3 regions of the Cedecea selenatireducens genome follow, and region 2 is predicted to be linked to each of the others. Evidence: predicted binding sites of a transcription regulator. Region 2 holds the regulator's gene; each other region holds the start of a gene.
The links. The regulator PhoB, encoded in region 2, activates phosphate uptake and scavenging genes when phosphate is short. The targets are predictions, from matches to a motif close to CTGTCATAAAACTGNCNNAT.
Positions count from the first base shown of each region.

Region 1: a site for PhoB is predicted at 6,767-6,786, ahead of serA (phosphoglycerate dehydrogenase). Genes of this name have one in related genera too.
Region 3: a site for PhoB is predicted at 7,416-7,435, ahead of pstS (phosphate ABC transporter substrate-binding protein PstS). Genes of this name have one in related genera too.

Region 1 covers NZ_JBHIKW010000005.1:307,980-317,946, forward strand. The annotation lists gene pflB (formate C-acetyltransferase) at 1-2,229, shown strand, start outside; gene mscS (small-conductance mechanosensitive channel MscS) at 2,401-3,261, shown strand; gene argO (arginine exporter ArgO) at 3,404-4,039, shown strand; gene ACE38U_RS11155 (oxidative stress defense protein) at 4,150-4,887, shown strand; gene argP (DNA-binding transcriptional regulator ArgP) at 4,941-5,840, opposite strand; gene rpiA (ribose-5-phosphate isomerase RpiA) at 6,029-6,688, shown strand; gene serA (phosphoglycerate dehydrogenase) at 6,992-8,230, shown strand; gene ACE38U_RS11175 (5-formyltetrahydrofolate cyclo-ligase) at 8,269-8,865, opposite strand; RNA gene ssrS (6S RNA) at 8,886-9,069, opposite strand; gene zapA (cell division protein ZapA) at 9,111-9,440, opposite strand; gene ACE38U_RS11190 (YecA/YgfB family protein) at 9,609-9,967, shown strand, end outside.
Region 2 covers NZ_JBHIKW010000012.1:23,575-33,541, forward strand. The annotation lists gene brnQ (branched-chain amino acid transporter carrier protein BrnQ) at 1-190, opposite strand, end outside; gene phoR (phosphate regulon sensor histidine kinase PhoR) at 617-1,924, opposite strand; gene phoB (phosphate response regulator transcription factor PhoB) at 1,947-2,636, opposite strand; gene sbcD (exonuclease subunit SbcD) at 2,836-4,053, shown strand; gene sbcC (exonuclease subunit SbcC) at 4,050-7,205, shown strand; gene mak (fructokinase) at 7,523-8,434, opposite strand; gene rdgC (recombination-associated protein RdgC) at 8,560-9,471, shown strand; gene ppnP (pyrimidine/purine nucleoside phosphorylase) at 9,532-9,825, opposite strand; gene ACE38U_RS17805 (AroM family protein) at 9,908-9,967, opposite strand, start outside.
Region 3 covers NZ_JBHIKW010000013.1:93,787-103,753, reverse strand. The annotation lists gene atpA (F0F1 ATP synthase subunit alpha) at 1-619, shown strand, start outside; gene atpG (F0F1 ATP synthase subunit gamma) at 671-1,534, shown strand; gene atpD (F0F1 ATP synthase subunit beta) at 1,691-3,073, shown strand; gene ACE38U_RS18760 (F0F1 ATP synthase subunit epsilon) at 3,093-3,512, shown strand; gene glmU (bifunctional UDP-N-acetylglucosamine diphosphorylase/glucosamine-1-phosphate N-acetyltransferase GlmU) at 3,810-5,180, shown strand; gene glmS (glutamine--fructose-6-phosphate transaminase (isomerizing)) at 5,422-7,251, shown strand; gene pstS (phosphate ABC transporter substrate-binding protein PstS) at 7,491-8,531, shown strand; gene pstC (phosphate ABC transporter permease PstC) at 8,596-9,558, shown strand; gene pstA (phosphate ABC transporter permease PstA) at 9,555-9,967, shown strand, end outside.

The DNA.
Region 1 (9,967 bases), on a different contig from region 2:
AGCTGGCAGCATGAAATTAACGTTCGGGATTTTATCCAGCAAAACTATACGCCGTATGAAGGGGATGATGCATTTCTGACGGGAGCGACGGCGGCTACTACGGCGCTGTGGGAAAAGGTGATGGAAGGCATTCGTGTCGAAAATGCCACCCATGCGCCGGTAGACTTTGACACCAACGTTGCTACTTCAATTACCGCTCACGCCCCCGGCTACATTATTCAGGAACGTGAAAAGATCGTTGGCCTGCAGACGGATAAACCACTGAAGCGCGCGCTGCATCCTTTTGGCGGCATCAATATGATCAAAAGCTCGTTTGAAGCTTATGGTCGAAAAATGGATCGCGAGTTCGAATACCAGTTTACCGAATTACGCAAAACCCATAATCAGGGCGTGTTCGACGTTTATTCGCCGGATATTCTGCGCTGCCGCAAGTCCGGCGTTTTAACGGGATTACCGGACGGCTACGGGCGTGGCCGAATCATCGGGGATTATCGCCGCGTGGCGCTGTATGGCATCGGCTATCTGGTCCGCGAGCGTGAGCTACAGTTTGCCGATCTGCAGCAGAAGCTGGAGCGTGGGGAGGATCTTGAAGCGACGATTCGCCTGCGTGAAGAGCTGGCGGAACATCGCCACGCGTTACTGCAAATTCAGGAAATGGCCGCAGGCTACGGCTTTGATATCTCGCGACCTGCAGGCAACGCGCAGGAGGCAATTCAGTGGCTGTATTTTGCCTATCTGGCGGCGGTGAAGTCGCAAAACGGCGGGGCGATGTCGCTTGGGCGTACCGCGACCTTTATCGATATTTACATTGAGCGCGATATTAAATCTGGCCTGCTCAACGAGCAGCAGGCGCAGGAATTAATTGACCATTTCATTATGAAAATCCGCATGGTGCGCTTCCTGCGCACGCCGGAGTTTGATTCGCTGTTCTCCGGAGATCCTATCTGGGCCACCGAAGTGTTGGGCGGAATGGGGCTGGACGGTCGTACGCTGGTGACGAAAAGTACCTTCCGCTACCTGAATACGCTGCACACCATGGGGCCTGCGCCAGAGCCTAACTTGACCATTCTTTGGTCAGAAGCGCTGCCGGGCGCGTTCAAAGTCTATGCTGCCAGAGTGTCTATCGAAACCTCGTCATTGCAGTATGAAAATGATGATCTGATGCGCAGCGATTTCGACAGTGACGATTACGCTATTGCCTGCTGCGTAAGCCCGATGATCATTGGCAAACAGATGCAGTTCTTTGGTGCTCGCGCCAACCTGGCGAAAACCCTGCTGTACTGCATTAACGGTGGGGTGGATGAAAAGCTGAAGATTCAGGTCGGGCCTAAAACCCCGATGTTGCTCGACGACGTGCTGGACTATGACAAGGTGATGGCCAGCCTTGATAGCTTTATGGACTGGCTGGCGGTGCAGTACGTGACGGCGCTTAATCTCATCCACTATATGCACGATAAATACAGCTACGAAGCGTCGCTGATGGCGCTGCATGACAGGGATGTTTACCGCACGATGGCGTGCGGGATTGCCGGGCTTTCGGTGGCGGTGGACTCGCTTTCGGCTATCAAACACGCGGTGGTTAAGCCAGTACGTGACCACACCGGATTGGCGGTAGATTTTGTGATTGAGGGCGACTATCCGCAGTACGGCAATAATGACGACCGCGTGGACGCCATTGCCTGTGACCTGGTTGAACGTTTTATGAAGAAAATTCAGGCGCTGCCCACCTACCGTGACGCGGTGCCGACGCAATCGATCCTGACGATTACCTCCAATGTGGTTTACGGGCAGAAAACGGGTAATACGCCCGATGGGCGCAGGGGCGGAACGCCGTTCGCTCCCGGTGCTAACCCGATGCACGGGCGTGACACTAAGGGGGCCGTGGCCTCGCTGACTTCCGTGGCGAAGCTGCCGTTTAGCTACGCGAAAGACGGCATTTCCTATACGTTTTCCATCGTTCCGGCCGCGCTGGGTAAAGATGACTCCGTTCGTCGCCATAACCTGGTGGGGCTGCTTGACGGTTATTTCCATCACGATGTTAAAACGGAAGGCGGCCAGCACCTGAACGTCAACGTAATGAATCGTGAGATGCTGATGGATGCCATTGAACATCCGGAAAATTACCCGACGCTAACCATTCGAGTTTCCGGCTACGCGGTGCGTTTTAACGCGCTTACCCGCGAGCAGCAGCAGGACGTGATTTCCAGAACCTTCACCCAGGCGCTGTAAGCCGCTAATAAGCCCGGACAGATGTCCGGGTTTTTCCCTTCTTTTGCCGTATTAACACGCAATTCGTGAACAATTTTGTGACCTGCTTGGCACATTCATGCGTTTTTGTTTACCCTTTACGGTCTGAGCTGCCTCTCCAGGCGTAGAAACTTTTCGGACAAGGAACAGTAAATGGAAGATCTCAACGTAGTAGACAGTATTCACAATGCAGGAGGCTGGCTGGCGAGAAATCAGGAGCTCCTGCTCAGTTATGTGGTGAACATCGTTGCCGCACTTGCCATCCTGATTGTCGGGATGATCGTTGCCCGCCTGATTTCCAGCACGGTGAATCGCCTGATGCTGGCTCGTGGCATAGACAGCACCGTGGCTGATTTCCTCTCCGCGCTGGTACGCTACGGCATTATTGCCTTCACGCTGATTGCGGCTCTGAGCCGGGTTGGGGTGCAAACCGCTTCCGTGATTGCCGTTCTCGGTGCCGCCGGTTTGGCCGTTGGTCTGGCGCTACAGGGCTCGTTGTCCAACCTCGCCGCAGGCGTGCTGCTGGTGACCTTCCGTCCGTTCCGTACCGGCGAGTATGTTGACCTCGGCGGCATTGCAGGCACCGTGCTTAACGTGCAGATCTTCTCCACCACGATGCGCACGGTTGACGGCAAAATCGTGGTGGTGCCAAACGGTAAAATCATCGCCGGCAATATCATCAACTTCTCCCGCGAGCCGGTGCGCCGTAATGAATTTATCATTGGCGTCTCTTACGAGGCTGATATCGACCAGGTTAAGCAGATCCTCACCGATATCGTGAGCCGCGACGAGCGCGTGCTAAAAGATAGAGATATCACGGTGCGTGTTAATGAACTTGGGCCTTCTTCGGTAAACTTTGTGGTGCGTGCCTGGAGTAAGAGCGGCGACCTGCAAAATGTTTACTGGGACGTGCTGGAGCAAATTAAGAAGGGGCTGGATGCCAATGGCATCGGCATTCCTTACCCGCAAATGGACGTTCACGTTCGTAAAACGAACGACGCTGAAAACGCATAATCCTCAAGGCCAGCTTCCGCTGGCCTTATTTTTGCCTCTGGTGATTAGTAATTCTTATTAGTGATTAATAATATCCATTTCCTCTAATAATTTTTGCGCATTACACTCACGCCAAATGATGAATATTTGAAGGGTGTGCAGCGTGTTAGCTTATTATTTTCAAGGTATTGCATTGGGGGCGGCGCTGATTCTTCCGCTGGGGCCGCAAAATGCTTTCGTGATGAATCAGGGCATTCGTCGTCAGTATCATTTGATGATCGCCTCGCTGTGCGCGCTGAGCGACATTATTCTCATTTGCGGCGGGATTTTTGGCGGCAGTGCCATCCTGATGCAGTCTCCCTGGCTGCTGGCGCTGGTCACGTGGGGCGGCGTGGCATTTCTGCTGTGGTACGGCTGGGGCGCGCTGCGCACGGCGATGAGCAGCAATGTGGAACTAGCCTCGGCAGAGGTGCTCAAGCAGGGGCGCTGGAAAATCGTCGTCACTATGCTGGCGGTCACCTGGCTCAACCCGCACGTTTATCTGGATACATTTGTGGTGCTCGGTAGCCTGGGTGGCCAGCTTGCTGATGAAGCGAAACGCTGGTTTGCTTTGGGCACCATCAGCGCCTCTATTCTCTGGTTTTACGGTCTGGCAACGCTTGCCGCCTGGCTTGCGCCACGTCTGCGCACGGCGAAAGCCCAGCGTATTATTAATGGCGTCGTTGGCGTAGTGATGTGGGTTATCGCGGCTCAGCTGGCCAGAGATGGCGTGCAGCATATCGCGGCGCTCGTGGGCTAATTCGCCATAATCTGATAGACAAGTTACTATTACAGGCTAAGCTTGCTGGCAGACGCCGGGAGTTTGTCGAACGGCGTAATCACAGTGGAACGTAGCACGGAGGAGTTACAGTGAAGTTTAAAATTTTAGCATTAGCCGCGTTAATGGGATTAGGTTCTGTTTCTGTACAGGCAGGCGAGTTGCCAAACGGGCCGCACGTGGTCACCTCCGGGACAGCCAGCGTCGATGCAGTACCTGATATCGCCACGCTCGCCATCGAAGTCAATGTGACCGCTAAGGACGCAGCTTCCGCCAAAAAACAGGCTGACGATCGCGTGGCGCAATATCTGACCTTCCTGCAGAAAAATGGCGTAGAGAAGAAGGACATCAATGCCGCCAACCTGCGCACACAGCCAGAATATGATTACCTGAAAGACGGTAAAACCCAGTTGAAGGGCTACCGTGCGGTACGCCAGGTGGAAGTCACCCTGCGTCAGCTGGATAAAATGAACGAACTGCTTGATGGTGCGCTGAAGTCCGGCCTGAACGAAATCCGTTCCGTGTCCCTGGGCGTTGCACATCCGGAAGAATACAAGGATAAAGCACGTAAAGAAGCGATTACCGATGCGACCCGTCAGGCGAAGCTGTTGGCAGAAGGCTTTAACAGCAAGCTGGGGCCGGTATACAGCGTGCGTTACCACGTTTCTAACTACCAGCCAGCGCCGATGGTTCGCATGATGAAAGCGAACGCAGCAGCGCCGGCTTCCGCTCAGGATACCTACGATCAGCAGACTATTCAGTTTGACGACCAGGTTGATGTGGTGTTTGAACTGCAGGGCGCACAGACTCCGGCTGCTCCTGCTCAGTAAGATTTGATCTTCACCTTAACCCTCGCCGTTCCAGGCGAGGGTTAATCAAAGCGTTATTCCGTATCCTGCCTCAATACCTTATGCCCGTACTCCAGCAAAGCATCCGTCACGTTACGCATCATGCGGCTTTCAGGCGCAAAGCGGTGCCAGTAAAGCATGCGTCGCTGCAGCAGGCCCGGCGTCAGGTCGATTAATTCGCCGCTATTCAACTCGCGCTCAATTTGCAGATGCGGGATCATACAGCAGGTTGTGCCCTGGCGAGCCAGCTGCACAAAGGCTTCCGAAGAGTTAACGATATGGCACGGCACGCTGCCCGGCGACAGGTCAAAGTTCTGCTGTAAAAACGCCTGATGCATGTCGTCGAGATGATCGAACGCAACGGCGGGGGCTTTAAGCAGGGCTGAACGCGTGACGCCGTTAGGGAAATAGCGTTCGGCAAAATCTTTCGACCCAACAAACAGGTAGTCCAGCGCGCCCAGGCGATCCACCAGGCAGCTCGGCAGCGGCTGAGGCTGAATGGAAACCGCCCCGACCACTTCACCACGGCGCAGGCGTTCCTGAGTCCGGGTTTCATCTTCAACCTGAAGATTCAGGCGAATAGGCGAGTCGGCTAATACCGGCGCCAGAGCCGGCAGCAGCCAGGTTGCCAGACTGTCGGCGTTGACCGCCAGGGAAAGCAGCAGCGGCGTGGAGCCGGTTTGCTCGTCGCCCAGCCACTCTTCTTCCAGCAGCTCTACCTGGCGTAAAAGCGCCAGCAGTTTTTGGCCCTGCTCGGTAGGACGAGGCGGCACGGTGCGCACCAACAATGGCTGGCCGAACATCGTTTCCAGTTGCTTAATACGTTGTGAGACGGCCGACTGAGTAATGCACAGCTTCTGCGCCGCACGCTCAAATCCTCGTTCACGAATTACCGCATCCAGCGCCTGCAGCGTTCTGTAGTCCGGGCGTTTCATTGTTGTTCATTTGCTCCTGATTTCGTCGGGCAATCACTATGACATAAATTTGCCGTTGATTCAGACCAAATCGGCGAGCGGTGATTTCGTTCGAACGTGATGACGTTGGCATTGCGGCAAAGCCGGGGACATTTTTCCGATGCATGCTCTATAATGCGCGTCAGTTTCCACATCACAGGCATAAAATTATGACGCAGGATGAACTGAAAAAAGCAGTCGGATGGGCAGCACTCCAGTACGTGCAGCCGGGCACCATTGTGGGCGTGGGCACGGGCTCAACTGCCGCACACTTTATTGATGCTTTGGGCACCATCAAGCACCAGATTGAAGGCGCTGTTTCCAGCTCCGACGCTTCCACCGCGAAACTGAAAAGCCTTGGGATTACCGTTTTCGATCTCAATGAGGTGGACTCCTTAGGCGTTTATGTTGACGGTGCCGATGAGATTAACAACCAGATGCAGATGATCAAAGGCGGCGGTGCGGCCCTGACCCGCGAGAAAATCATCGCTTCGGTAGCAGAGAAGTTTGTCTGCATCGCGGACTCGTCCAAGCAGGTCGATATTCTTGGTAACTTCCCGCTGCCGGTTGAGGTTATCCCGATGGCGCGCAGCGCCGTAGCGCGTGAGCTGGTGAAGCTGGGCGGCCGCCCGGAATATCGCCAGGGCGTGGTAACGGACAACGGTAACATCATTCTGGATGTGCATGGTCTAAGCATCATGGAGCCGATGAAGCTGGAAAATACCATCAACGGTATGCCTGGCGTGGTGACCGTGGGGCTGTTTGCGAACCGCGGCGCGGATGTGGCGCTGATCGGCACCGCAGACGGCGTGAAAACCATCGTGAAATGATCTGACCGGGGCGCATCCCGCGCCCCAAAAATCCGTATAAAAAATGACAAATTATTTTAACGGCATATTTGGTGACATATATCACATTTTGGTAACAGTCCTGTGATTCATTCCTGGTTCTTCCTCCCTCCCAGCATTTTATTCTGACACCTGCCGCCTTATTCCCTCCTGACGAGACGGCGACGCAATCGTTCATATTGCCCCAAACGTAGATTTTGATATTTTGACAGAAGGGTAACTTATAGGCGGTGGCGCATCACCGCCCAGAAACGAACACAACAGCACAGAAATAGGGTCGGGGAAATGGCAAAAGTATCACTGGATAAAGACAGAATTAAATTCCTGCTTGTCGAAGGCGTGCACCAAAAAGCGGTGGATAATCTTCGCGCGGCGGGATACACCAACATTGAGTTTCATAAAGGCGCGCTGGATTCCGAAGCGCTCAAAGAGTCGATCCGTGATGCTCACTTCATTGGCCTGCGTTCCCGCACCCATTTGACCGAAGAGATCTTTGCCGCAGCCGAGAAGCTGGTGGCGGTGGGCTGTTTCTGCATTGGGACAAACCAGGTTGACCTGGACGCCGCCGCGAAGCGTGGGGTTCCGGTGTTCAACGCCCCGTTCTCTAACACCCGTTCCGTTGCTGAGCTGGTCATTGGCGAACTGCTGTTGCTGCTGCGCGGTATTCCAGAGGCTAACGCCAAAGCGCACCGTGGCGTGTGGAACAAGCTGGCCGTGGGTTCTTACGAGGCTCGTGGTAAAAAGCTGGGCATTATCGGTTACGGCCACATCGGCACGCAGCTGGGGATCCTCGCTGAATCTTTGGGAATGCACGTTTACTTCTACGACATCGAGAACAAGCTGCCGCTGGGTAACGCCACTCAGGTTCAGCATCTTTCCGACCTGCTGAATATGAGCGATGTGGTGAGTCTCCACGTGCCTGAAAACGCCTCGACCAAAAACATGATTGGCACTAACGAACTGGCGCTGATGAAGCCGGGTTCACTGCTGATCAACGCTTCTCGCGGCACGGTGGTGGATATTCCTGCTCTGTGCGGCGCGCTGTCCAGCAAACACCTGTCCGGTGCGGCCATCGACGTCTTCCCGACCGAACCTGCGACTAACAGCGATCCGTTTAACTCACCGCTGTGCGAGTTCGACAACGTTATCCTGACGCCACACATCGGCGGCTCGACTCAGGAAGCGCAGGAAAACATTGGCCTGGAAGTGGCGGGCAAGCTGGCGAAATACTCTGATAACGGCTCTACGCTGTCTGCGGTTAACTTCCCTGAAGTTTCTCTGCCGCTGCACGGCGGTACAACCAGCCGTCTGCTGCATATTCATGAGAACCGTCCGGGGATCCTGACCGCGCTTAACCAGATCTTTGCCGAGCAGGGCATCAACATTGCCGCTCAGTTCCTGCAGACTACGCCGCACATGGGCTACGTCGTGATTGATATTGATGCGCCGGAAGATGTTGCGGAGAAAGCGCTGAAATCAATGAAAGCAATTCCGGGCACAATCCGCGCCCGCCTGCTGTACTGATAGACGAGGCTGCCTCTTCCTCTGATGGGGAAGGGGCATTACCACTGCCAGAGGCGCGACGGTGTGATTACGGCTGGTAAAGGGATATCCCACTGCTCGACTGGCAATGCATCCACCTGCTGGCAATCGTGAGCCAGGCCAACCGGGTAAAGGCCGTGCTGCTGCCAATTCTGTAGCGTTCTGTCGTAAAACCCGCCGCCCATCCCCAAACGCTGTCCGGTTTCATCAAAGGCAACCAGAGGCGTAACCAGCACGTCCAGCCTGTTCAGCGGCAACACGTCGCGAACGTCCAGCTTAGGTTCTAGAATTTTCAGGCGATTAGTGACCAGATTGCTTTGCGGCGTATAGCGCAAAAAAAGCAGGTTACCGGCGCTAAAAGGGTGAAGAACCGGAAGGTAAACCTCTTTTCCCGCCTGCCACAGTGCTTCAATCAGCGGCGTGGTATCAAGCTCGCCGTCGAAGGAAAGAAACAGCGCCACGGTTTTCGCGTCAAGAACTGGCTCAAACGCCAGCATGCGTTCAGCGGCCTGTAGGGCAAAATTTTGTTGTTCAGCGGGAGTGAGTGACCGACGTCGCTGCCGGATTGTCTGGCGAATGTTCTGACGAAGCGTTGAGGTTAACGGGATATGCGTCATGATGGCTGGGTAGTAAAGAGGGAATCTCCGAGATGCCGCCGCAGGCTGTAACCCTTGAACCCTTGGTTCAAGGTGAGTGTGTCGTCATGGTCTTCAGGCTTCTCGGACGGACCGAGCATGCTCACCAACCGCGGAGCGCCACACTCTTGTGGTATGAAATATCGGCTCAGGGGACTGGCCCGCTTGCAAACATCTCAGAGAAATTTTGTCTTCGAAGTTACTCTACCATAGTCAACTGCGAAGTGTTATTCAAACTTTGGACCCTGTCGGTCTGCGATGCGACCCTGCTCAAGCAATGCTTGTTCGATGGTCTGCTGTAGCATCCGAATACGCTCTTCCATGTTGGCGGCGTAGTCACGGGTTTTCGACTTTTCCTGAGTCAGCTCGTAGCAAATGTTCAGTGCTGCGATAAAGACCAGCTGCTCGGTATTTGTGACTCTAGTGCGAACTTTTAAATCTTGCAACCGCTGATTCAGCTCTTCCGCAGCCTGATTCAGCGCATCCTGTTGTTCAGGCGGACAATTCACGCGCAATGAACGACCGAAAATTTGAATATCGACTGGTTGTGCAGACATGCTACCTTCCTGCTGTTTACTCGCCTGCCTTAACGCTACCGGCCCCGGTAGCGGAAGGGGCGCCACTATAGCTATCCCGATATCAAGATACAAGCCCTTTTCTGGTATCTGCGGGGGTCCTGGTGGTAGCATAACACACACTATTCCTGCCAACGATGACGAATGCGCATGTCAATACAGAACGCAATGCCTGACTACGACTTAGTCGGTCAACTTTTGAACCAACAGGGTGTGGGCCTGACGCCTGCAGAAATGCACGGCTTAATCAGCGGCATGCTGTGCGGCGGTAACAACGATACTAGCTGGCAAACGCTGCTGCATGACCTGACTAACGAAGGCCTCGCCTTTAGCCAGAATCTGGCGGACCCGTTGCGTAATATGCACGGTGCCATTGGCGACGCGCTGGAAGACGAAGGCTTCCTGTTCCAGCTTTACCTGCCGGATGGGGATGATGTCTCCGTCTTCGATCGTGCCGATGCGCTTTCCGGCTGGGTAAACCACTTCCTGTTGGGCCTCGGCGTGATGCA
Region 2 (9,967 bases):
CGATCGCCACGATAGTCAGAACAGGTAAACCTACTGCGGTCACCAGGAAGCCAAGCGCCGCCGTCCAGACGTGCTCGCCAGCCTGTAAGCCGACCATAGGAGGAAAAATGATGTTGCCCGCGCCCACAAACAGCGCAAAGGTCATAAAGCCCAGAGCGATGATGTCACGAGATTTCAAATGATAGGTCATAAAATAAAGCAGCCTGTGGATGTGTGGTGTTGAAAATGCTCAAATTTTTAAACCGAGGTTCAGTCCAGATAACGTTCGGTAAAAACGCGGCTATTACCGGTAACGACAGCGGAATATGCTTCTCCAGATCGGTGGCGAAGAATAGTTAGTCGAATTACCACTCAATTTCAGTCGGTCTGGTAATAACAGGGGGGCAATTAAAACGCTTATAGCGTTTGAAGACAAGAAGGGATCGGGAAACCAGAAATATATCCTTTATAAATACGCATAACCAGTGAATAAAGTTGATTATACGCTTTTGTTATGGCTTATCATTCGGACAAAAAAGCATCAATTCGATATTCATCACTTAACGAGTGGTGAAAATACGCACAAAAAAGGCCAGAAAACTGGCCTGTGGAAAGCGGACTTGACGGTTATGGCGAGTTAATGTGCAACCGCCGCAGAATCATGAGCAATCAGGCGTTCTGGCAGAATAAACGAAAACGTCGATCCCTGCCCCGGCTGGCTTTCGATCTCCAGCCGCGCATCATGGTGGCTAAGGGCATGCTTAACGATAGCCAGCCCAAGCCCGCTGCCGCCCGTCTGGCGAGAGCGCGCCTTATCGACCCGGTAAAAGCGCTCGGTCAGGCGAGGAAGATGCTCGGCGGAAATTCCAGGCCCGGTATCCCTGACGCTAAACGCCACGCCGTGAGGCAGCTTGCGCCAGGTGACCGTAATATGGGTCCCGGCCGGCGTGTGATTTACGGCGTTATACACCAGGTTCGAGATAGCGCTGCGAAGCTGCTCCTCGTTGCCGTAAACCTGAAGCCCAGGCTCGACGTTAAAAGTGAGCGTTTGCTTCTGCTGGCTTAGCGTTTGCGCCTCGCGCTCCACCACGCGCAGCATCAGCGGCACGTCGATTTTTTCGTTCATCGAAATCGCCGGTGCAGCCTCAATCCTCGATAAGGTGAGCAGCTGTTTGACCAGCCCTTCCATACGCGACGTTTGCTCACGCATGGTATGCAACGCTTTGTCCTTGAGCGGCCCTTCCAGCGCCTGATCCTGCATCATCTCCAGATAACCCTGTAACACGGTCAGCGGGGTGCGCAGCTCGTGGCTGACGTTGGCAAAGAAGTTACGGCGAGCGCCTTCAAGCTGGTGCATCTGCGTGACGTCACGCGCCACCATCAGCCACTGCCCGTCGGCATAAGGCATCACGCGGAACTCAAGATGACGGCCGTTGTTCAGCACCAGCGTCAGCGGGCGGCCGAACTGCTGCTTCGCTACGTATTGAGTGAATTCAGGGTAACGCAGAAGGTTGAGAATATTTTGGCCGCTGTCGTCGGGCCAGCGCAGGCCAAGCAGTTGCTGCGCCAGGCCGTTACACCAAAAAATAGTGCCTTCTTCGGTGGTCAGTACCACCGCATCAGGCAGTGATTCCGCACCGCTGCGGAACCGCTTAATAAGGTTGCCCAGCTCTTTACGGCGCTTTTTATTACGCAGCTGCATCTGGTGCAGCCCGTAAAGCAAAGGCTCCCAGCTTCCCCGCCCGGGCGGCGGGGTCATGCTGCGGTCAACCCACAGCCACCAGGAGAGACGAAGTAAATTCCAGAAATGCCAGCTTAACAGGGCGGTCACTGCCGCCAGTAAGAACCACGGCAGATGGCCAAAAATCAATCCGAGAATCGCCGCCGGTAAACAACAGAGCATCAGCTCCAGTACCAGCCTTTTCCATGACAGCCGTTCCAGCACGCGTCACGCTCCTGTCAGCATATTAGAAACGGGTTGAAAAACGATAACCCGTGCCGCGAACTGTTTGCACCATTTTGTCATGACCACTTGTTTCCAGAGCTTTACGCAGGCGGCGAATATGCACGTCTACGGTACGGTCTTCAACGTAAACGTTAGTCCCCCACACGTTATTAAGCAGCTGTTCACGGCTGTAAACGCGCTCCGGGTGGGTCATAAAGAAGTGTAACAGCTTAAATTCGGTTGGCCCCATGTCGAGCGGATCTTCACCGGTCATCACGCGGTGCGATGAAGGGTCAAGGCTCAGGCCCTGCATCTCAATCACCTCTTCCACCGCCATCGGTGAAATACGGCGCATCACGGCTTTGATACGTGCCACCAGCTCTTTCGGGGAGAACGGCTTGGTGATGTAGTCGTCGGCACCGACCTCAAGGCCGCGGACGCGATCTTCTTCTTCGCCGCGGGCGGTCAGCATCATCACCGGGATCTCGCGAGTTAATGCCTCACGCTTCAGGTGCTTGATGAACTGGATCCCTGAACCACCTGGCAGCATCCAGTCCAGCAGGATCAGATCGGGGAAAGGTTCAATCAGCAGGTTAACCGCGCTGTCATAATCTTCCGCCTCTACCGACTGGAAGCCATTTTGCTCGAGCACAAAGCTCACCATTTCACGAATCGGAGCTTCATCTTCTACGACTAAAATGCGTCTCGCCATGATTTACCCTGTTGAAAAGAGACCATCTCTTATTAATTGTGCGCCAGTATGCGTCAGATTTGTGACAGATTTATGAAAAAGATTACGGCCAGATATTTCACCTTTTTGAATTATGACAGCCCCAGATTTTTGCTGACGGTTACGCTTCTGACTCAATAGCTTATAATCGGTCATTCGCCTCTTTGCCATGGGACAGGTTATGCGCATTCTCCACACTTCAGACTGGCACCTCGGCCAAAACTTCTATACCAAAAGCCGGGCTTCTGAACACCAGGCCTTTCTCGACTGGTTGATAAACGCCGCGCTCGAACATCAGGCGGAGGCGATTATTGTCGCGGGGGATATCTTTGATACCGGCTCACCGCCGAGCTACGCCCGCGAAATGTATAACCGCTTTGTGGTGCAGCTGCAGGCCACCGGCTGCCAGCTCGTGGTGCTGGCGGGTAACCACGATTCCGTTGCCACGCTCAACGAATCCCGCGAGCTGCTGGCCTGCCTGAATACCCAAGTGATTGCCAGCGCACGCCACAACAAAGACGAGCAGGCACTGGTCCTTAATCAAAAAGACGGCACGCCAGGCGCTATCCTTTGCCCCATTCCTTTCCTGCGCCCCCGCGACATTCAAAGCAGCCAGGCCGGGCTGTCTGGTCATGAGAAACAGCGTTCTTTAATGGAAGCCATCAGCGAACATTATCAGCACTGCTATGAGGCCGCCGTTGCCCTGCGCGGCGACAGGCCGCTGCCGATTATCGCCACCGGGCACCTGACTACCGTTGGCGTAACAAAATCTGACGCGGTTCGCGACATTTATATCGGCACGTTGGACGCGTTCCCGGCGCAGCACTTCCCGCCAGCCGACTACATCGCGCTCGGGCATATTCATCGCGCGCAGAAAATCGGCGGCAGCGAGCATATTCGCTACAGCGGTTCGCCTATTCCGCTGAGTTTCGACGAAACCGGCAAAGCAAAAAGTGTGTTTCTCGTAGAGTTTAGCGGCGCGGCGCTGGCAAGCGTCGAACCTCTGGAGGTACCCATTAGCCAGCCGCTGGCCATCGTCAAAGGTTCGCTGGGTGAAATTGAGCAGCAGCTTGAACAGTGGCGAAATGCGCCGGCTGAGCCGAAAGTCTGGCTGGATATCGAAATCGCCACCGATGAATATCTGCACGATATGCAGCGCCAGGTCCAGGCGCTTACCGACGAACTGCCGGTCGAAGTCGTCCTGCTGCGCCGCAGCCGCGAACAGCGCGAGCGGGTCATTGCCAGCCAGCATAAAGAGACGCTGAGCGAGTTAAGCGTTGAAGAAGTTTTTGAGCGACGGCTGAGCCAGGAAGAGACCAGCGACGAGCGTGCCGCACGGTTAAGAACGCTGTTTGCACAAACCCTTTCAGACTTGCACCAGCAGGAGGAACAGGCATGAAAATCTTAAGCCTGCGGTTAAAAAACATAAACTCCCTGAAAGGCGAATGGAAAATTGATTTCACCCAGGAGCCCTTCGCCAGCAACGGGCTGTTCGCTATCACCGGCCCGACGGGCGCGGGCAAAACCACCCTGCTCGACGCAATTTGCCTGGCGCTGTACCACAAAACGCCGCGCCTCAGCACCGTTTCTCAGTCGCAAAACGACCTGATGACCAGGGACACCGCTGAGTGCCTGGCCGAAGTGGAGTTCGAGGTCAAAGGCGTTGGCTACCGGGCTTTCTGGAGCCAGAACCGCGCCCGTAACGCGGCAAACGGCAACCTTCAGGCACCGCGCGTGGAGCTGGCCCAAATCAGCGACGGCAAAATCCTCGCGGATAAAATTAAAGACAAGCTTGAGATTGTCGCCTCGCTTACCGGGCTGGATTACGACCGCTTCACCCGCTCGATGATGCTCTCCCAGGGGCAGTTCGCCGCTTTTTTAAACGCCGACGCCAACGACCGCGCCTCGCTGCTTGAGGAGCTGACCGGCACCGAAATCTACGGCACCGTGTCTGCGGCGGTCTTTGAAAATCATAAGCAAATCAAAAGCCGTCTTGAAAACCTGCTGGCCCAGGCTTCAGGCGTTGCGCTATTGAATGAGGAGCAGCAACAGCAGCTTACGCAGAGTTTGCAGGCGCTTACTTTTGAAGAAAAAAAGCTGTCGGACGAACAGCAGCAACAACAGCAACATCAGCACTGGCTCAGCCAGCGCGCCCGGCTCGCCGCCGACAAAGAGCAGAAGCTGCAGGCGCTGAACGGTGCCAGTCAGGCCCTTAAAGACGCAGAGCCGATGCTGGCGAAGCTGACCCGCGCCCTGCCTGCCGAAAAACTGCGGCCTCACTGGCAGCGGTTGCAGGAAAAGCAGCAGACGTTAAGGCAAAACGGCGAAGCCGCAGAGAAAGTGAATACCCGCTTACAGCAGCTCACCGTTCGTCGTCAGCAAACCCGCCTGTTAGCCGCCGGGCAGGCTCAAAAGCTTCAGTCAGAAGCACTGCGGGTACAGGATTGGCTCACCGCCAATGACCGCTATCGCCTGTGGGCCGCCGAGCTGACGGGCTGGCGCATGGCGTTTACGCAGCAGCAGCGTGATGAGAGACAGCTGGCTGAGCTCCAGCAGACGCTGCAGGCCAGCCAGCAAAAGCTGCAGGCGCTGCCGGAGCCGACGCTTAGCCTTTCTCCTGATGAAGTGAGCGCTCATTTACAGCGAATGCTGGCAACCCGGCCTGCTCGCCAGCAGTTGGCCGCCCTGCAGCCACAGTTCGCCACGCTGGAGAAACGTAAAGCCGAGCAGCAGCGGGAGCTTGCCGAACTGGATAAACTGATTGCCGGGCGTGATGCTGAGCTCAGCCAAAAACGTCAGCAATACAAAGACAAACGCCAGCATGAGGCCGATCTGGAAAAAGTCGTCGAGCAGGAAAGGCGCATTCAAAGCCTTGAAGCCGAGCGTGCGCTTTTACAACCGGATTCCCCGTGCCCGCTTTGCGGCTCAACCCAACATCCCGCCGTAGAAGCCTATAAAACGCTGGAGCCGGGCGAGAACCAGCAGCGTCTTGCCGCCCTTAAGCAAGAGGTCGCCAAACTCGCGGAGCTTGGCTTCGCCCTGAAAGGTCAGCTTGATACCCAACGCCAACAGCGCGAAAAACTGGTGCAGGTAAGCACCGCGCTGCAGGAAGAGGAAGCCTCTCTGTCCGCCCGCTGGCAGCAGCAGTGTGCAGAAGCAGGTATCGCTTTAACGCCGCAGGACGATCTCACCGCCTGGCTTAACGAGCAGGAACAGCGTGAACAGCAGCTGCGCCAGCTAGGCGAGCGTCAGGCGCTGGAGGTGCAGTTTCAGCGCGACAGCCAGCAGCATGAAAAGCTGAGTGCCGACTTTATGGCACAGCGCACGTCTCTACAGGCAGCGCTGGAGCGGGCCGGTCTTGTGCGCCCCGAGCCGGGAGAAGAGCAAAACTGGCTCGAAGCTCGTCAAAAAGAATCCCTGCAATGGCAGCAACAGCAGGACAAGCTGCCGCAGCTTCACCAGCAGCTTTCCAGCCTTGAGATGCTGCTCTCCAATCTAATGGACGACGGCTCAACGCCGCCGCCGTTGGAGGCAAACGAGCGCCAGGCTGCGCTGCAAAACTGGCAGACGCTGCATAACGACTGCAACCTGCTCGAAGGACAGCGTCAGTCCCTGCAAGAACAGCTGAAGCAAAGTGAAAGAGAAGCCACGGCGGCACAGGAGCAGTTCAGCAATGCGCTCTCGGCCAGCCAGTTCAGCGACGAAGCCGACTTCCGAAGCGCGCTGCTGGAAGAGGCCGGGCGACTTGAGCTTGAGCAACGTAAGCAGCAGCTGGAACGCCAACAGCAGCAACAGACTACGCTGCTGGAACAGGCTGAAAGCGCGCTGGCTCAGCATCTCTCAGGGCGGCCAGAAACCCTGAGCGAAGAGACCGAAGTCAGCATGCTGGATGAACGTATCGCAGCGCTTACTCTCCAGCTGCGCGAAAACGCCTCTCGCCAGGGGCAAATCACCCAGCAGCTGCGTCATGACGAGGAAAATCGGGTTCGCCAGCAGGCGCTGATGCAGGAGATCAAAGCGTGTGAGGCGCAGGCGGAAGACTGGGGCTACCTCAATTCGCTCATCGGCTCCAAAGAAGGGGATAAATTCCGTAAATTCGCCCAGGGGCTGACGCTGGATAATCTGGTCTGGCTGGCAAACAATCAGCTTAACCGCCTGCACGGGCGCTACCTGCTTCAGCGCAAAGACAACGAAGCGCTCGAGCTGCAGGTGGTGGATACCTGGCAGGCAGATGCGGTGCGGGATACACGCACGCTCTCCGGCGGAGAAAGTTTCCTGGTGAGTCTGGCGCTGGCGCTCGCGTTATCCGATTTGGTGAGCCATAAAACCCGCATTGACTCCCTGTTTCTGGATGAAGGTTTTGGCACCCTCGATGCGCAGACGCTGGATACCGCGCTCGACGCGCTGGATACGCTGAACGCAAGCGGCAAAACTATCGGCGTCATCAGCCACGTTGAGGCGATGAAAGAGCGGATCCCGGTGCAAATTAAGGTGAAGAAGATCAACGGCCTGGGCGTGAGCCGACTGGATAAGGTTTTTGCAGTGGATTGAGCTTGACCCTGGCTCACTCCCAGGGAAGTGTCTGGTCGTCACAAATACGCTTATGAAGGATCGGCTAAGGTTCCGTTCACTTCCAGCCCTGGGGCGGCTGAGATGCGTTTCCGACGCTCTCAGCCTCCGGCCGTTCCCGACGTCCGGACCCTGGCCAGTCGGAGAGAAAACGAGGCGATTTAAGCCGGAACCGTGCCTCGCTTCATATTTTTACCCTCACCCTAACCCTCTCCCTGAAAGGGAGAGGGAAAAAAGAATGTTCTCTATCGGCTGTTTCCCCCCTCTCCCTCTGGGAGAGGGCCGGGGTGAGGGGCGATTTACTTCTCCAGAGGCCACAACCACGCCGCACCGCGAACGCCGCTGGAATCGCCGTGTACCGCCTTGCGAATCGGCGTTTCACACTCACCGCCAAACACCCACGGCTTAATCAGCTGGGGCACCGTCCGGTATAAACGCTCCACGTTACTCATTCCACCGCCCAGCACGATCGCATCCGGATCCAGAATATTCACGATATGCGCCAGCGACTTCGCCAGACGAGTCTCGTAGCGGCTGATGGCCAGCTCGGCCAGCGGATCCTGCTGCTCGGCCAGGCTAAAGATCTCATGCCCTTTCAGCGTTTTTCCGCTCAGGCGCTGGTAGTCGGTGCCGAAGCCGGTGCCGGAAATAAAGGTCTCAATGCACCCCTGCTTGCCGCAGTAGCACGGCACTTCTTCCCGGAAACGCAGCTCGTCTTCGTCCATCCACGGCAGCGGGTTATGCCCCCACTCGCCCGCCGTACCGTTGCCGCCAATCAGGCTGCGGCCATTAATCGCCACGCCCGCCCCGCACCCGGTGCCGACGATCACCGCAAAGACGATCTGTGCGCCAGCAGCGGCACCGTCGATAGCTTCCGAAACGGCCAGGCAGTTGGCGTCGTTAGCCAGCCTGACTTCTCGCTTCAGCGCCAGGCTGAGATCCTTATCAAACGGCTGTCCGTTAAGCCAGGTTGAGTTCGCATTTTTCACCACCCGGGTATAAGGGGAAATCGACCCCGGGATCCCAAGCCCTACCGTACCGGTCTCGCCCGTGGCTTCTTCCGCCAGCCGCACCAGCTCAACAATGTTTTTGATAGTGGCCTGGTAGTCATTTTTAGGCGTTGGCAAACGGTGGCGGTAGAGCTGTTTCCCGTCGTCTGCCAGCGCAATCACTTCTGTTTTAGTCCCACCGAGATCGATACCTATGCGCACAAGAGCTTCCTCATTTGGTGATAATTATCAACAACATAAAATGCAGCGTAAGCAAAGGCAATGAAACGAGGCCGTCAATTCGTTATCATGCCCGCTGCGTTTAACTGACAACCTGGGACAGAATCATGCTGTGGTTTAAAAATTTAATGGTTTACCGTTTAAGCCGTGACATCACGCTGACGGCGGATGCAATGGAAAAACAGTTAGCCGCCTTCACCTTCACCCCTTGCGGCAGCCAGGACATGGCTAAAACCGGCTGGGTGTCGCCGATGGGCTCGCACAGCGATGCATTAACCCATGTTGCCAACGGCCAGATTGTGATTTGCGCCCGTAAAGAAGAAAAAATTCTGCCGGCCCCGGTCATCAAACAGGCTCTGGAAGCCAAAATCAATAAGCTTGAAGCAGAGCAGGCCCGCAAGCTGAAAAAGACCGAAAAAGACGCCCTGAAAGACGAAGTCCTGCACTCCCTGCTGCCGCGCGCTTTCAGCCGTTTTAGCCAGACAATGATGTGGGTAGATACGGTCAACGGCCTGATCATGATCGACTGCGCCAGCGCCAAAAAAGCGGAAGACACGCTGGCACTGCTGCGTAAAAGTCTGGGTTCGCTGCCGGTGGTACCGCTGGCGCTGGAAAACCCTATCGAGCTGACCCTTACCGAGTGGGTGCGTTCAGGAGATGTTCCGGCAGGTTTTGCGCTGATGGACGAAGCTGAACTCAAGGCTATCCTTGAAGGCGGCGGCGTGATCCGCTGCAAGCAGCAGGAGCTGGTGTGCGACGAAATCGCGGCGCACATTGAAACCGGCAAAGTGGTCACCAGGCTGGCGCTGGACTGGCAGGAGCGTATTCAGTTCGTACTGGCCGACGACGGCTCGATCAAACGCCTGAAGTTTGCCGATATCCTGCGCGAACAGAACGACGATATCGACCGGGAAGATTTTGGCGGACGTTTCGATGCCGATTTCATCCTGATGACCGGTGAACTGTCGGCGCTGGTGACTAACCTGGTAGAAGCGCTGGGCGGCGAAGCGCAGCGTTAATTAAGCGGCTGAGTCGTGAGAGATAGCCCCTCGCCGTAAACGAGGGGCTAAAAAATTCAGTTATTTATCTGCCAGGTAGCGGCAAAGGTAGGACGTTGGCTCGGCAACCTGGAGATGAAACTCGCTGTGGCCCGGCACGTTAAACACTTCGCCCGCAGCATAGGTTTTCCACTCGGTTTCCCCCGGCAGCAGAACGTGTAATGCGCCGCTCACAACGGTCATCTCTTCCGGCTGGGCGGTCCCGAAGGTGTATTCCCCCTCCGCCATCACGCCAACGCTGGCACGGCCAGTGCTGCTGCTGGTAAAACCGATGGATTTTACTTTACCGGAGAAGTACTCGTTACTCTGAAGCATGGACAGGCCCTTAATCGACTTTAGTGAAAAATCCACTATAGAGGCGAACTCTCTGGCCTGTCACGCAAATTGTTAATTCCGTTCAGATAAGCAATTCTGCCGCTAATCTGGCGACCAGCACGTTGGATAAAAGTACCGGCAC
Region 3 (9,967 bases), on a different contig from region 2:
CGTGGAAGCTTTCACCAAAGGTGAAGTTAAAGGTAAAACCGGCTCCCTGACCGCTCTGCCGATCATCGAAACCCAGGCGGGTGACGTTTCTGCGTTCGTTCCGACCAACGTAATTTCCATTACCGATGGTCAGATCTTCCTGGAAACCAACCTGTTTAACTCCGGTATTCGTCCGGCGGTTAACCCAGGTATTTCGGTATCTCGTGTTGGTGGTGCTGCTCAGACTAAGATCATCAAGAAACTGTCCGGTGGTATCCGTACCGCGCTGGCACAGTATCGTGAACTGGCTGCGTTCTCTCAGTTCGCATCCGATCTGGACGAAGCAACCCGCAAACAGCTGAGCCACGGTCAGAAAGTGACCGAGCTGCTGAAACAGAAACAGTATGCCCCAATGTCTGTTGCACAGCAGGGCCTGGTGCTGTTCGCGGCTGAACGCGGTTACCTCGAAGACGTGGAACTGGCGAAAATCGGTAGCTTCGAAGCCGCTCTGCTGGCTTACGCTGACCGTGATCACGCTCCGCTGATGCAAGAAATTAACCAGACCGGTGGCTATAACGACGAGATCGAAGGCAAGCTGAAAGGCATCCTCGACTCCTTTAAAGCAACCCAGTCCTGGTAACGTCTTAGCGGCCTGTCTTAGGACAGGCCGCGAGGCATTGAGGAGAAGCTCATGGCCGGCGCAAAAGAGATACGTAGTAAGATCGCAAGCGTCCAGAACACGCAGAAGATCACCAAAGCGATGGAGATGGTCGCCGCTTCCAAAATGCGTAAATCGCAGGATCGCATGGCGGCCAGCCGTCCTTATGCAGATACCATGCGCAAAGTGATTGGTCACCTTGCGAACGGTAATCTGGAATATAAGCACCCATACCTGGAAGAACGCGACGTTAAGCGCGTGGGCTACCTGGTGGTGTCGACCGATCGTGGTTTGTGCGGCGGTTTGAACATTAACCTGTTCAAAAAAGTGCTGGCGGATATGAAAGAGTGGTCCGATAAGGGCGTTCAGAGCGAACTCGCAATGATCGGCTCTAAAGGCGTATCTTTCTTCAACTCCGTTGGCGGCAACGTGGTTGCTCAGGTTACCGGCATGGGAGATAACCCTTCCCTGTCTGAACTGATCGGCCCGGTGAAAGTGATGCTGCAAGCCTACGACGAAGGTCGTCTGGACAAGCTGTACGTTGTCAGCAACAAATTTGTCAACACCATGTCTCAGGTTCCGACCATCACTCAGCTGCTGCCGTTACCGGCATCAGAAGATGAGGATCTGAAGCGTAAATCCTGGGACTACCTGTACGAACCGGATCCGAAAGCGCTGCTGGACACCCTGCTGCGTCGTTATGTCGAATCGCAGGTTTATCAGGGCGTCGTAGAAAACCTGGCCAGTGAGCAGGCCGCGCGTATGGTGGCGATGAAAGCCGCAACCGATAACGGCGGTAGCCTGATTAAAGAGCTGCGGTTGGTCTACAACAAAGCTCGTCAGGCAAGCATTACTCAGGAACTTACCGAAATCGTCGGTGGCGCGTCCGCGGTTTAACCAGGTTATTACCCTAAATAGTTCGGTTTGCAGAAAGGCGGCAACTGAGCGAATCCTCAAGAGCTTACTTAAGTAAGTGACCGGGGTGAGGGAAGGCAGTCAACGCATCTGCAAATTGAAATATGACGGGTAAACGAATTACGTAGAGGATTCAAGATGGCTACTGGAAAGATTGTCCAGGTAATCGGCGCCGTGGTGGACGTCGAGTTCCCTCAGGACGGCGTACCGCGCGTTTATGACGCGCTTGAGGTACAGAACAACAGTGAGAAGCTGGTGCTGGAAGTTCAGCAGCAGCTCGGTGGTGGTATCGTGCGTACCATCGCAATGGGTTCTTCCGACGGTCTGCGTCGTGGTCTGGTAGTGACAGACCTCGAGCACCCGATCGAAGTCCCGGTAGGTAAAGCGACCCTTGGCCGTATCATGAACGTGCTGGGTCAGCCGATCGACATGAAAGGCGACATCGGCGAAGAAGACCGTTGGGCGATTCACCGTGCAGCACCTTCCTACGAAGAGCTGTCCAGCTCTCAGGAACTGCTGGAAACCGGCATCAAAGTTATCGACCTGATTTGTCCGTTCGCTAAGGGCGGTAAAGTAGGTCTGTTCGGTGGTGCGGGCGTAGGTAAAACCGTAAACATGATGGAGCTGATCCGTAACATCGCGATCGAGCACTCCGGTTACTCCGTGTTTGCAGGCGTGGGTGAGCGTACTCGTGAGGGTAACGACTTCTACCACGAAATGACCGACTCCAACGTTCTGGACAAAGTAGCGCTGGTTTACGGCCAGATGAACGAGCCACCAGGTAACCGTCTGCGCGTAGCGCTGACCGGTCTGACCATCGCGGAAAAATTCCGTGACGAAGGCCGCGACGTTCTGCTGTTCGTTGATAACATCTACCGTTATACCCTGGCCGGTACCGAAGTATCTGCGCTGCTGGGTCGTATGCCTTCTGCGGTAGGTTACCAGCCTACGCTGGCAGAAGAGATGGGTGTTCTTCAGGAGCGTATTACCTCCACCAAGACCGGTTCTATCACCTCCGTACAGGCCGTTTACGTTCCTGCGGATGACTTGACTGACCCGTCTCCGGCGACCACCTTTGCGCACCTGGACTCAACCGTTACGCTGAGCCGTCAGATCGCATCTCTGGGTATTTACCCGGCAGTAGACCCGCTGGACTCCACCAGCCGTCAGCTGGATCCGCTGGTTGTTGGTCAGGAGCACTACGACACCGCGCGTGGCGTTCAGTCCATCCTGCAGCGTTACCAGGAACTGAAAGACATCATCGCGATTCTGGGTATGGACGAACTGTCCGAAGAAGACAAACTGGTTGTAGCACGTGCGCGTAAGATCCAGCGCTTCCTGTCTCAGCCGTTCTTCGTAGCAGAAGTCTTTACCGGTTCTCCAGGCAAATACGTTTCGCTGAAAGACACCATCCGTGGCTTTAAAGGCATCATGGACGGCGAATACGACCATCTGCCAGAGCAGGCGTTCTACATGGTTGGCTCCATCGACGAAGCCGTTGAGAAAGCGAAAAAACTTTAACGCCTAATCGGAGGGTGACATGGCTATGACTTACCACCTGGACGTCGTCAGCGCGGAGCAGCAAATGTTCTCCGGTCTGGTCGAGAAGATCCAGGTAACGGGTAGCGAAGGCGAGCTGGGTATTTTCCCAGGCCACGCGCCGCTGCTCACCGCCATTAAGCCTGGTATGATTCGCATCGTTAAGCAGCACGGACATGAAGAGTTTATCTACCTGTCCGGCGGTGTTCTGGAAGTGCAGCCGGGTAACGTAACCGTCCTGGCTGACACCGCGATTCGCGGCCAGGATCTCGACGAAGCGCGTGCCCTGGAAGCGAAACGCAAAGCTGAAGAGCACATGCATAGCTCCCACGGTGACGTGGATTACGCTCAGGCTTCTGCTGAACTGGCTAAAGCGATCGCCAAACTGCGCGTTATCGAGTTAACCAAAAAAGCGATGTAACTACCTGCTTGAAAAGACAAATGCCAGTCCGGGAAACCTGACTGGCATTTTTTTTATCTTTCAACTTTATTCCGCCTTCAAAATAATTGTAAAACCAGCGAGATAGCGTGGTCTGCGGGGTGTGTTGGCACCATTTTGACCTTAAATCCCATGGATTCTGCCGCCGTTACTGCTATAAAAGACTCAGATAACATTATGGCGGTTAAATTAGCAGCAACGTATTTTTTGGTGCAAAATATGTAGAATTTTCAAGGCTAAATCGCTTTACTTCACACACTAAACAGATTCAGGACACGTATGTCAAACAGCGCAATGAGCGTGGTTATCCTTGCCGCAGGCAAAGGGACCCGCATGTACTCAGATCTTCCTAAGGTGCTGCACACGCTGGCCGGGAAGCCAATGGTTCAACATGTCATTGATGCCGCGAATAAATTAGGCGCCCAGCGGGTTAACCTGGTGTATGGCCACGGCGGCGATCTGCTCAAACAGACCCTGAACGATGAGGCCCTCAACTGGGTGCTGCAGGCTGAGCAGTTGGGAACCGGCCACGCCATGCAGATGGCGGCCCCGTTCTTTGCCGATGACGAAGATATTCTGATGCTGTACGGCGATGTGCCGCTGATCTCGGTGGAGACTTTGCAGCGCCTGCGTGAAGCCAAACCGCAGGGTGGCATCGGCCTGCTGACCGTTAAGCTGGACGACCCTACCGGCTATGGCCGCATTGCGCGGGAAAATGGCAAGGTCGTTGGCATCGTTGAGCATAAAGACGCCAGCGAAGAGCAGCGTAAAATCAACGAAATCAACACCGGGATTCTGGTGGCTAACGGCGCAGACCTGAAGCGCTGGCTTGGTAAGCTGGATAACAACAACGCCCAGGGCGAGTTCTACATCACGGACATTATTGCCCTGGCCCACGGAGAAGGGCGCGAAATCGCCGCCGTTCATCCGGATCGCCTGAGTGAAGTCGAAGGCGTAAATAACCGCCTGCAGCTCTCTCGTCTGGAACGTGTCTTCCAAACGGAACAGGCCGATAAGCTGCTGCTGGCTGGCGTGATGCTGCGCGATCCGGCTCGTTTCGATCTGCGCGGTGAATTAACGCACGGGCGCGATGTTGAAATCGATACTAATGTCATTGTGGAAGGCCGCGTGACGCTGGGCAACCGCGTGAAGATCGGGACCGGCTGCGTGATTAAAAACGCGGTTATCGGCGATGACTGCGAAATCAGCCCATATACGGTTATCGAAGATGCGACGCTTGAAGCCGCCTGTACCATCGGGCCATTTGCCCGCCTGCGTCCTGGTGCCGAACTGGCGGAAGGTGCTCACGTTGGCAACTTCGTCGAGATGAAGAAAGCGCGGCTGGGTAAAGGCTCTAAAGCGGGCCATCTGAGCTACCTCGGTGATGCCGAAATTGGCGACAACGTGAATATTGGCGCAGGTACAATCACCTGTAACTACGACGGCGCAAACAAACATAAAACCATTATCGGTGACGATGTGTTTGTGGGCTCTGATACCCAGCTGGTGGCTCCGGTTACCGTGGCAAGTGGCGTTACGATTGGTGCCGGGACGACCGTCACGCGTGACGTGGCTGAAAATGAACTGGTGATCAGTCGCGTAAAACAGAAGCACATCCAGGGCTGGCAGCGTCCGGTGAAGAAAAAGTAACGGATTTATACCCCTCACCCTAACCCTCTCCCCACAGGAGAGAGGGGATCGTTCGGTGCGGTGTTTTTCTCCCTCGCCCCTTTGGGGAGAGGGTCGGGGTGAGGGGATAACATAATCCTCCCCCCCAAGGCAGTAACCATAAAAATAACCCCACTCTCTACAAGGCTCGGGGCTCCGGAAAACCGGAAAAAACAGGTCAGCGACAACACATGGCTAACGCCATTATCAGGACTTAAAAATTATGTGTGGAATTGTTGGCGCAGTAGCGCAACGCGATATCGCTGAAATCCTTCTTGAAGGACTACGTCGTCTGGAATACCGCGGGTATGACTCGGCGGGCCTGGCGGTCGTGGACGACAAAGGTCAGATGACCCGTCTTCGCCGTCTGGGTAAGGTGCAGAAGCTGGCGGAAGCCGCGGAAGAAACCGCTCTGCATGGCGGGACCGGTATCGCTCACACTCGCTGGGCAACGCACGGCGAACCTTCAGAAATTAACGCTCACCCACATGTTTCCGACCACATCGTAGTGGTACACAACGGTATCATCGAAAACCATGAACCGCTGCGCGAAGTGCTGCAATCTCGCGGCTACACGTTTGTTTCACAGACCGATACCGAAGTTATTGCTCACCTGGTGCACTGGGAGCTGGAACAGGGCGGCACGCTGCGCGAGGCGGTACTTCGTGCTATCCCACAGCTTCGCGGCGCTTACGGCACCGTTATCATGGACACCCGTAACCCGGAGGTTCTGCTGGCCGCTCGTTCCGGTAGCCCGATGGTGATTGGCCTGGGCATGGGCGAAAACTTTATCGCTTCTGACCAACTGGCGCTGCTGCCGGTGACCCGTCGCTTTATCTTCCTGGAAGAGGGCGATATCGCCGAAGTGACCCGCCGCGCGGTCACTGTTTTTGATACCAAAGGCGAGCAGGTTAAGCGCCCGGACATCGAATCTAATCTGCAGTATGACGCTGGCGACAAAGGCATTTATCGTCACTACATGCAGAAAGAGATCTACGAGCAGCCGAACGCCATCAAAAACACCCTTGCCGGGCGTATCAGCCACGGCGAAGTGGATTTGACGGAGCTGGGGCCAAAAGCCAATGAAATGCTCTCTCAGGTCGAGCATATTCAAATCGTAGCCTGCGGCACCTCCTATAACTCAGGTATGGTTTCCCGCTACTGGTTTGAATCGCTGGCCGGCGTGCCTTGTGATGTCGAAATCGCCTCTGAATTCCGCTACCGCAAATCTGCCGTGCGCCGCAACAGCCTGATGATCACCCTTTCCCAGTCTGGCGAAACGGCGGACACCCTGGCGGCGCTGCGCCTCTCCAAAGAGCTGGGCTATCTTGGTTCACTGGCGATTTGTAACGTGGCTGGCTCTTCTCTGGTGCGCGAATCCGACCTGGCGCTGATGACCAATGCCGGCACGGAAATCGGCGTGGCTTCAACCAAAGCGTTCACCACCCAGCTCACCGTGCTGCTGATGCTGGTGGCGAAGCTGAGCCGTCTGAAGGGTGCTGACGCTAAGATTGAGCAAGATATCGTGCATGGCCTGCAGGCGCTGCCAAGCCGTATCGAGCAGATGCTGTCCCAGGACAAACGCATTGAAGCATTAGCAGAAGATTTCTCCGACAAACATCATGCGCTGTTCCTTGGCCGTGGCGATCAGTACCCGATCGCCATGGAAGGCGCGCTGAAGCTCAAAGAGATCTCCTACATTCACGCCGAAGCCTATGCGGCCGGCGAGCTGAAGCACGGCCCGCTGGCGCTGATCGACGCTGATATGCCGGTTATCGTTGTGGCGCCGAACAACGAGCTGTTGGAAAAACTGAAATCCAACATCGAAGAAGTTCGCGCCCGCGGCGGCCAGCTGTATGTCTTTGCCGACCGTGACGCAGGTTTTACCAGCAGCGACAACATGCACATCATCGAGATGCCGCATGTGGAAGAGGTGATTGCCCCAATCTTCTACACCGTGCCGCTGCAGCTGCTGTCCTACCACGTGGCGCTGATCAAAGGCACCGACGTGGACCAGCCGCGTAACCTGGCGAAATCGGTAACAGTGGAATAAGCTGTTGTCATAAATGTTGAAGAATAAGCTGCCTACGGGCAGCTTTTTTATTGCCCGCTTGTTGAGTTTAACTATTTGATTTTTATTCGAATAATAAGTGGGTTTGGCTTAGGTATTATTGCAGGTCTGCATTGTCATAAAACCGTCATAATTCGTACATTTAACTGTCACCAAACTGTCCTATTTTCTACCCTGTATTTAATTAAACAACAATTTACGAACATCTGGCAGGAGACATTATGAACGTTATGCGTACCACTGTCGCAACTGTTGTCGCCGCGACCTTATCTCTGAGCGCTTCTACTGCGTTTGCAGCTGCAAGCCTGACTGGCGCTGGTGCAACTTTCCCTGCGCCGGTGTATGCCAAGTGGGCAGATACCTACCAGAAAGAAACTGGTAACAAGGTGAACTACCAGGGTATCGGTTCCTCCGGCGGCGTGAAGCAAATCATTGCTAACACCGTTGACTTCGGCGCTTCTGACGCCCCTCTGGCGGATGACAAATTACAGCAAGAAGGCCTGTTCCAGTTCCCTACCGTGATCGGCGGCGTGGTGCTGGCGGTTAACCTGCCGGGCTTCAAGTCTGGCGAACTGGTGCTGGACGGCAAAACCCTGGGTGACATCTACCTGGGCACCATCAAAAAATGGAACGACCCGGCGATTGCTAAGCTGAACCCAGGCCACAAGCTGCCGGATCAGAACATCGCGGTTGTTCGTCGTGCTGACGGCTCCGGTACTTCCTTCGTGTTCACCAGCTACCTGGCTAAAGTGAACGAAGAGTGGAAAACCAAAATCGGCGCAGGCTCTACCGTTAACTGGCCAACCGGCCTGGGCGGTAAAGGTAACGACGGCATCGCGGCCTTCGTACAGCGTCTGCCTGGCTCTATCGGCTACGTTGAATACGCTTACGCTAAGCAAAACAACCTGACTTACACCAAGCTGCTGTCCGCTGACGGTAAGCCGGTTAGCCCGACCGAAGCAAACTTTGCTAACGCGGCTAAAGGCGCTGACTGGAGCAAATCCTTCGCACAGGATCTGACCAACCAGAAAGGTGACGAAGCGTGGCCAATTACCTCCACCACCTTCATCCTGGTCCACAAAGAGCAGAAAAACCCTGAGCAGGGCGCAGAAGTGCTGAAGTTCTTTGACTGGGCATACAAATCTGGCGCGAAAGAAGCTAACGCCCTGGATTACGCAACGCTGCCGGCCTCTGTGGTTGAGCAAGTTCGCGCTGCATGGAAGACCAATGTAAAAGACAGCTCCGGTAAGGCGCTGTACTAAGTGCAAAAATCTGGGGTAACAGGTATGTTACCCCGGTTTATTCAGCAACCACGAAGAGTACGCTATGGCTGTGACTAAGCCGACGTTTAAAGCCCCCGGCAAACAAGGCGATGTAATTTTCAGTGCGCTAGTAAGACTGGCTGCGCTGATTGTGCTATTTCTGCTGGGTGGGATTATCATCTCGCTGTTTATCTCCTCGCTGCCGAGCATTGAGAAGTTTGGCTTCTCCTTCCTCTGGTCCAAAGAGTGGGATGCCCCTAATGAAGTCTTCGGCGCGCTGGTGCCGATTTACGGAACCCTCGTGACCTCGTTTATCGCGCTGCTGATTGCGGTGCCGGTGAGCTTTGGTATCGCCCTGTTCCTGACAGAACTTGCGCCTGGCTGGCTGAAGCGCCCGCTGGGTATCGCCATTGAGCTGCTGGCGGCCATTCCAAGTATCGTGTACGGCATGTGGGGCCTGTTTATCTTTGCTCCGCTGTTCGCGACTTACTTCCAGCAGCCGGTAGGCGACGTGCTGTCTGCCGTGCCTATCGTTGGCGCGCTGTTCTCTGGCCCTGCGTTTGGTATCGGTATTCTTGCCGCCGGTGTGATCCTTGCGATTATGATCATCCCGTACATCGCCTCCGTAATGCGCGATGTTTTCGAGCAAACGCCGGTGATGATGAAAGAGTCGGCCTACGGCATCGGTTGCACCACCTGGGAAGTTATCTGGCGCATCGTTCTTCCGTTCACCAAAAATGGCGTGATCGGCGGCGTGATGCTCGGCCTTGGCCGTGCGCTGGGTGAAACCATGGCGGTGACCTTTATTATCGGTAACACCTACCAGCTCGACAGCGCCTCGCTGTATATGCCGGGCAACAGCATTACCTCCGCGCTGGCTAACGAATTTGCCGAAGCGGAGTCTGGCCTGCATACCGCCGCGCTGATGGAGCTTGGCTTAATCCTGTTTGTGATTACCTTTATCGTACTGGCTATTTCTAAGTTCATGATTATGCGCCTGGCGAAAAACGAAGGGGCTCGCTCATGACCACGATGGAAATGCAAAGCAGCGCGGCGCTGGCTGAATCGCGCCGTAAAATGCAGGCTCGTCGCCGCATGAAAAACCGCATTGCCCTGACGCTCTCTATGGCGACGATGGCGTTCGGTCTGTTCTGGCTGGTATGGATCCTGTTCTCGACGGTGACCCGTGGTATCGACGGCATGTCGCTGGCGCTGTTTACCGAAATGACGCCTCCGCCAAATACCGCGGGCGGTGGCCTGGCGAACGCCCTGGCGGGCAGCGGCCTGCTGATCCTGTGGGCGACGGTTATCGGCACGCCTCTGGGCATCATGGCCGGGATTTATCTGGCGGAGTACGGGCGTAAATCTGCGCTGGCCGAAGTGATTCGTTTTATTAACGACATTCTTCTGTCCGCGCCGTCGATTGTGGTCGGCCT